DNA from 2 places in the Serpentinicella sp. ANB-PHB4 genome. Region 1 is predicted to be linked to the other one. Evidence: riboswitches for the same ligand, from Rfam matches in the RefSeq annotation. Region 1 holds a riboswitch; the other holds the start of a gene.
What was found. Region 1 has a riboswitch for lysine ahead of RH915_RS04250 (Na+/H+ antiporter NhaC family protein). Riboswitches for the same ligand answer to the same signal wherever they lie in the genome.
Positions count from the first base shown of each region.

Region 2: another riboswitch for lysine. It lies ahead of RH915_RS02455 (aspartate-semialdehyde dehydrogenase); the one in region 1 lies ahead of RH915_RS04250 (Na+/H+ antiporter NhaC family protein).

Region 1 covers NZ_JAVKGO010000003.1:138,092-141,525, forward strand. Annotated here, with positions in the region: gene RH915_RS04245 (BCCT family transporter) at 1-699, opposite strand, end outside; lysine riboswitch at 959-1,129, shown strand; gene RH915_RS04250 (Na+/H+ antiporter NhaC family protein) at 1,291-2,973, shown strand; gene RH915_RS04255 (trimeric intracellular cation channel family protein) at 3,146-3,434, shown strand, end outside.
Region 2 covers NZ_JAVKGO010000001.1:460,149-463,582, reverse strand. Annotated here, with positions in the region: gene RH915_RS02470 (hypothetical protein) at 1-343, shown strand, start outside; gene RH915_RS02465 (DUF3006 domain-containing protein) at 361-588, shown strand; gene RH915_RS02460 (cell wall hydrolase) at 684-1,652, shown strand; lysine riboswitch at 1,719-1,897, shown strand; gene RH915_RS02455 (aspartate-semialdehyde dehydrogenase) at 2,108-3,103, shown strand; gene dapA (4-hydroxy-tetrahydrodipicolinate synthase) at 3,128-3,434, shown strand, end outside.

The DNA.
Region 1 (3,434 bases):
GACACCCAAGCCTAAAGAAGTGGCTAAACCAAACAAACAAGATAGTACAGCTAAAGTATCTATTATATCCCCTATGATACCAAATACCTTGTCCCCTAATAAGGGATAGAAAACTGATCTTAATGACAGAGGGAGTTTTCTATTATAGGCGAAAAAAGCCAAAGCTAGGGATATTAATGCATATATACCCCATGGGTGAAGTCCCCAGTGAAAAAAGGTTGTTGCCATAGCCCCATGGACTGAATCCACATTATCATAGATAGGTGGGAGAAACTGACTATGATAAAGCGGTTCTCCAACAGCCCAAAACATTAGACCGATTCCCATTCCAGCGGATATAAGCATAGAATACCAAGCGAAATTTGAAAATTCAGCTTCTGAATCTACCCCACCGATTCGAACGTTACCAAGCTTTGAAAAAGCAAAGTAAAGGCAAACTATTATAAAGAAGTTACTAGATAAAATAAAAACCCAATCAAAATTCGTAATGATTGCATTTTTAGTACGTTCAAATAATAAGTTAGCATACTCTAAATTTAATAGAGCAAATAAAGAAAACACTAGTATAAAAGCCCCTGATGCAATAGAAACGACAGGGTTTAAATCCATACCAAATCCTCTAAAGTTACGATTATATAAGTTTTCTTCTAATTTTTTTTGCAGCTCTTCCTGTTCTTTCTGATAATCACGATCTTTCAAAGTATCACCTCACGTTGTAATTCTTTGCACATTTAAAGTATGTGCAATAAACTTATTTTTACTCTTTCGAAAGAATAGATAATTTTAAAAACATTCTTTAAAAAGTAATGTTAACAATTTTTATATACCTAAATTTTTCTACTTTAAACAAAAAAAGCAAAATTATTATTATACATGAGATGATGAAATTTGTCGAATTATGTATTGACATATTTTTAGCACAGTGATACTATTTTTAAGTAAAATTAAAATAACTTGAATTCATAGTAGAGGTGCAGCATTTAAGAGTAACTAGGTGGAGTAAAGCAGCGATGATACTTAGTAAAAGGAAATGTTGCCGAAATGTATAGCTGAAGCTTTAGGTTATATGTTGGTCTTACATAGAAGATATGTACGACTGTCACAATTATTGTGGAGCGCTATCGGTGAATTAGTAGTATAAAAATTATAAAAAGATATAATTTTTATGCACTAATCTCTAAGCCGTAGCTTAGGGATATTTTATTTTTTGACACCTAAGATTGAACATAAAGAAGGAGAGAAATTAAATTGAAAAGAAAAATTACATTATTAAGTACGTTATTTATTTTAATGAGTACAGTTAGCATTTTTGCTACTGATCCATCCCCTGCAGAATTAAATGCAGAAAAATTTGGGCTATTGACAATACTACCACCACTTGTAGCCATTGTTTTAGCTTTTATTACGAAAAATGTAGTGATTTCCCTGTTTATTGGGGTATTTGCTGGGGCTTTTTTACTTGGATTAAATGATTATGGTGCCGTAGGTGCTATTTTTCAGGGGTTTGTGGGAATTGTAGGATATATCATCGACTCACTTGCTGACTCTTGGAATGCAGGAATTATACTTCAATGCTTAACAATTGGTGGATTAATCGCACTAATATCAAAAATGGGTGGTGCTAGGGCTGTTGCTGAATCCCTATCCAAAAGAGCAAAGACACCGAGAAGTGCTCAATTAATTACTTGGTTTTTAGGACTATTTATTTTCTTCGATGACTATGCCAACGCATTGATTGTGGGACCAATTATGAGACCAGTAACAGATAAGATGAAAATCTCGAGAGAACGCTTAGCCTTTGTCATTGATGCAACAGCAGCACCAATTGCGGGAATGGCACTTATTTCTACTTGGATTGGTTATGAAATTGGATTAATTAATGATGCATATGCCAGCATTGGACAAAATGTAAACGCTTATGGGGTATTTATTTCAACGATCCCTTATCGTTTTTATAACATTTTAATTCTGGCTTTCATCGTGATTACAGCAGTTCTTTTAAAAGAATTTGGACCTATGTATAAGGCGGAAAAGAGAGCAAGGCTATCAGGAAAGGTAACTTCACCAAATTCAAAACCAATGACATCTGAAGAAGGAACAGACTTAATGCCTAAAGCAGGGATTAAATTAAGCATATGGAATGCGATTGTACCAATTGCAGTTTTAATTGTGACAGCCTTTGCAGGATTCTATTATAATGGTTACTTAGCTTTAGCAGACGATCCAGAAGTGATTCAAATGATTAAAAATGCGCCGTTATCAATGGCAGCGATTAGAGAAACTTTTGGTGCATCTGATGCAAGTATTGTGTTATTTCAAGCTGCCTTAATTGGAAGTATCGTCGCTTTATTAATGGGTGTAAAACAAAAAATATTTACAATATCAGAGGGAATTGATACATGGATTCAAGGGATGAAATCCTTAGTAATTACAGGTGTTATTTTATTATTAGCTTGGTCATTATCGGGTGTAATTAGCGAATTGGGGACAAACGTATACTTAGTGTCTAGATTATCAGATTCATTACCTGCATTTTTATTACCTACAATCATATTTATCCTAGGTTCTGCAATATCCTTTGCTACAGGTACTTCCTATGGAACTATGGGAATATTGATGCCTTTAGCAATACCACTGGCATTTGCGATTAACCCAGATCAAGGATACGTGCTTATGAGTGTAGGAGCAGTATTAACAGGAGCAATTTTTGGAGACCACTGTTCACCAATTTCTGATACGACGATATTATCCTCCATGGGAGCAGATTGCGACCACGTCGATCATATTAAGACTCAAATTACCTATGCAATAACCGTTGGTTTAGTAACTGTGTTATTTGGTTACATTCCAGTAGGCTTAGGCGTACCAGTATATATTGTATTACCAGTTGCACTAGCTGTTATTTTTGCGATCGTTCATATATTTGGTAAATCAGTCGAAATGACTGACTTAAAAAAGGAAAGTGCACACTAATAATTAGATAAAAGGAAAGAAGCTGTTCTTTATAGGTTCAAACTGTTAAGGACAGCTCCTTTTATATTTGTTGTTAAGCATTTGCTTTAAAATAAGTAGTAGTATATATTGAGATAAATATCATATTATGATGTGATGAAATTGAATAAGAAATCATAAGGAGTTATGAAATATGGAATTTGCAGAGTTAATTATTCGGATTGCAGAAATTATCGGAACCGTTGCATTTGCAATTTCAGGTGTAGTAGTTGCAATTAAAAAAGAACTTGATTTTTTAGGGGCTATTGTGTTAGGCTCAATCACTGCTGTTGGGGGAGGTGCCCTTCGGGATGTTCTACTGGGTATGACACCGCCTGTAATGTTTCAAAATTATGTTTTTATAACAGTTGCTATTGCCACATCTAGTCTTGTATTTATAATTGAATACTACAAAGGGGAACTCCTTAATAATAAAAGGAATA
Region 2 (3,434 bases), on a different contig from region 1:
TCTACTAATAGACACAATTACAAAAAATATCACACCTATTCTTTATCATATGAACACGACTGAAAAAGAGAACGGATATCAAAACAACAAACAGAAGTTTCTTCATGCGTTAGAAGAAAAAATAATGTTAAGAGATAAGTTAAACCTAGATTTTTATATTGCTTATAAAAGAGTAGATAAGAATCCATTTCAAAAATTCGAACCTCATGAAGTCGGTGACTATGAAAACTACATAGTGGAAAACTATATTTTTGTAATAAGTAATGAAGCAATAAATATACCTCAATATACACAAATACCTTCACTTAGTACTATAGATGAATTTTTAAATTTTAAGTTTTAATTTAAGAGGGTGATAATTTGAACACTAAAAATATAGTGGGAATAATAGATCGATTTGAGCGAGAGTATGCTGTAATAGAGTTAGATAACAAAATAATAAGCATCAATAAAAACCAAGTCCCCCCTGGTGCAAAAGAGGGGGATAGCATAAACATATCTACAGATTATAAAATCACTCTAAATAAATTAAAGACTGATGAAAGAAAAAATAGTATAGATAAATTAATGAAAGAGTTATACAAATAAGTTACTACCAAAACTTACAACTGTTAAATACATATACACCAAAATTCTTTTATGCTAGAATTTTAAAGACTACTAAAATAGGAAGGCTGGTGTTTATGCACTTGATGCATAGGAAGAAGCAGATTGGTTTGGTAATAACATTTATAGTAATAATATTTATTGGAGTGTTGTTTTTAAGTAATACCCAGATGAGCGAGGAAAATAAAGCTTTACATGTTATACAATCAGTAGAAACTCATGTAGAAGAACAAGATATAGAAAGCAGTAATAAACAAAATAAGATAGAAAATAAAATTTCAGATAAAAAAAATAGCAGTAAGGAAGAGAATACCATTAAAGAAGAATATAGAAGTCTAGAAGAAGTTAATAGTGAAGTCATGGATAAGAAAGAAACTTTAATTACTGAAGAAAAGGATTTTAAAGTTGATGCTGCAACTGAATACAAGAATAATCAGACTATAAAATCAAATCAATTAAGTCAAGCACCAATTAAACAAGAAACGTATATAGTAAGTAGAGGAGATACTTTATCACAAATCTCAAGAAGAGCAAATCTTACTATTAAAGAACTAAAAGAGATTAATGATATAGAAAACGATAATATATATGAAGGACAACAGTTAAGTACAAAGAAAACAAAAGAAGTAAATTCTCAAGAAGTAAATATAAATAAAGCAGAAGAAGATACACAATTAAATGAAGATGCAATTTTCTGGTTAAGTAGAATTATACATGCAGAAGCACAAGGAGAGTCCTATCAAGGTAAGGTAGCAGTAGGTAATGTTATTTTAAATAGAGTTGGACACTCAGACTTTCCAAATACAATTTACGGGGTCATTTTTGACGTGCAATACGGATATGTACAATTTTCTCCTGTTCTTGATGGAAACATATATAATACCCCAAATGCAGATAGTGTAAGAGCTGCACAAGAAGTGTTAAATGGTGCTAGACCAGTAGGGGACGTCTTATACTTTCTTAATCCAAGAAAGGCAACTAATTTTTGGATCGTAGAGAATAGAGAATTTTACATGACGATTGATGATCATGATTTTTATTTCTAAGACGTAAAGTTGACAACTATGGAAAAAGATGATAATATCCCTTATGTAATTAAATATTAAAAAATATTAATAAATAGAGGTGCATAGATGATTAGTATATAACAGGTGCAAAGAGGGAAACACTCGATACTGTTATAGAAAGGCTGACGTGCCGAAGCCATTATATAGTTTTCGATTTAATGGTTGGGGGCATTGTGAATAACAATACCACTGTCATGGGGAATCCATGGAGCACTATTTGTTAATGGCATAATCAGCTAAGCTTTTTTAACATACCTTTGCTATTATATTTATTCCATTAACAAACTCCTAGGACACTAGGAGTTTTTTGTATAACTTTGTATAATGGCTAATTTTGCAAAATTACAATGATAAAATGGAAATAGATAAAATAAACATTAAAATAAAAGAACTACATAACAGTATTAAAAATAAATTTATATGGAGGTAATAAAATGGGATTGACAGTTGGGATTGTAGGGGCTACAGGTGCTGTAGGAAGGAAAATGCTTCAAATATTGGAAGAACGAAAAGTACAAATTGAAAATTTAAGGGCTTTTGCATCTGCAAGATCTGCAGGAGAAAAAATAACCTTTAATGGCAAGGAAATTACAGTAGAATTATTAACAGAAGAAGTAATGAAGGATTCTTTTGATTATCTATTATTTTCAGCTGGCGGTAGTGTGTCAGAAAAGTATGCACCAATAGCTGCTGAGGCAGGAAATACAGTTATAGACAACTCTTCACAATGGAGAATGACAGAAGGAATACCATTAGTTGTTCCAGAAGTTAATCCAGATGTACTAAAAGGGTATAAAGGAATTATTGCAAATCCTAATTGTTCTACTATTCAAATGATTGTGGCACTAGCACCAATACACAAAGAGTATGGAATAGAGAGGGTTGTTGTTTCAACTTACCAAGCTGTATCTGGGAGTGGGCATAAAGCAATTGTTGAATTAGAAGGTCAAAATAGTGACATAAATTATCCAAATGAAGTGTATCCTAAAAGGATTGCAGCTAATTGTCTTCCTCATATAGATGTATTTAATGATAATGGCTTTACTAAAGAAGAATTAAAGATGGTTTATGAAACTCAAAAGATATTCAATGATGATAAAATTCAAGTTAATGCAACTACTGTAAGAATACCAGTAGTATATTCTCATAGTGAATCCATATATGTGGAGTTAAGTAAAGAGCCAAACATTGACGATGCAAGAAGAATATTAGAGGAAGCACCAGGGGTTGTGGTTGTAGATAATCCTAGTAATAATGAATATCCAACACCACTAGAAGTAGCTAACTCTGATGAAACTTATGTTGGTAGACTAAGAAAAGACTTATTTAACACAAAAGCATTGTCTTTATGGGTAGTTGCAGATAACCTAAGAAAAGGTGCAGCAACAAATGCAGTGCAAATCCTTGAAACATTAGAATCATTAAAATAATAAATGACAGAAGGAGGAGTAAACATGTTTAATGGATCTGGAGTTGCAGTAGTTACGCCGTTTAAAAATGGTGAGGTTGATATTAAAAAGTTTGAAGATTTAATTGATTTTCATATTAATAATAATACACAAGCACTAATTGTGTTAGGGACAACGGGTGAGGCATCTACCTTAGACAATGAGGAGAGAGAATTATTAATTAAAACAGCAGTACAAAAGGTAGATAAAAGAATTCCAGTTATAATTGGAACAGGTTCCAATAATACTGCGGCATCTGTAACAAATACTAAAATAGCAGAAGAACTTGGTGCAGATGGGGTGCTGGTTGTTA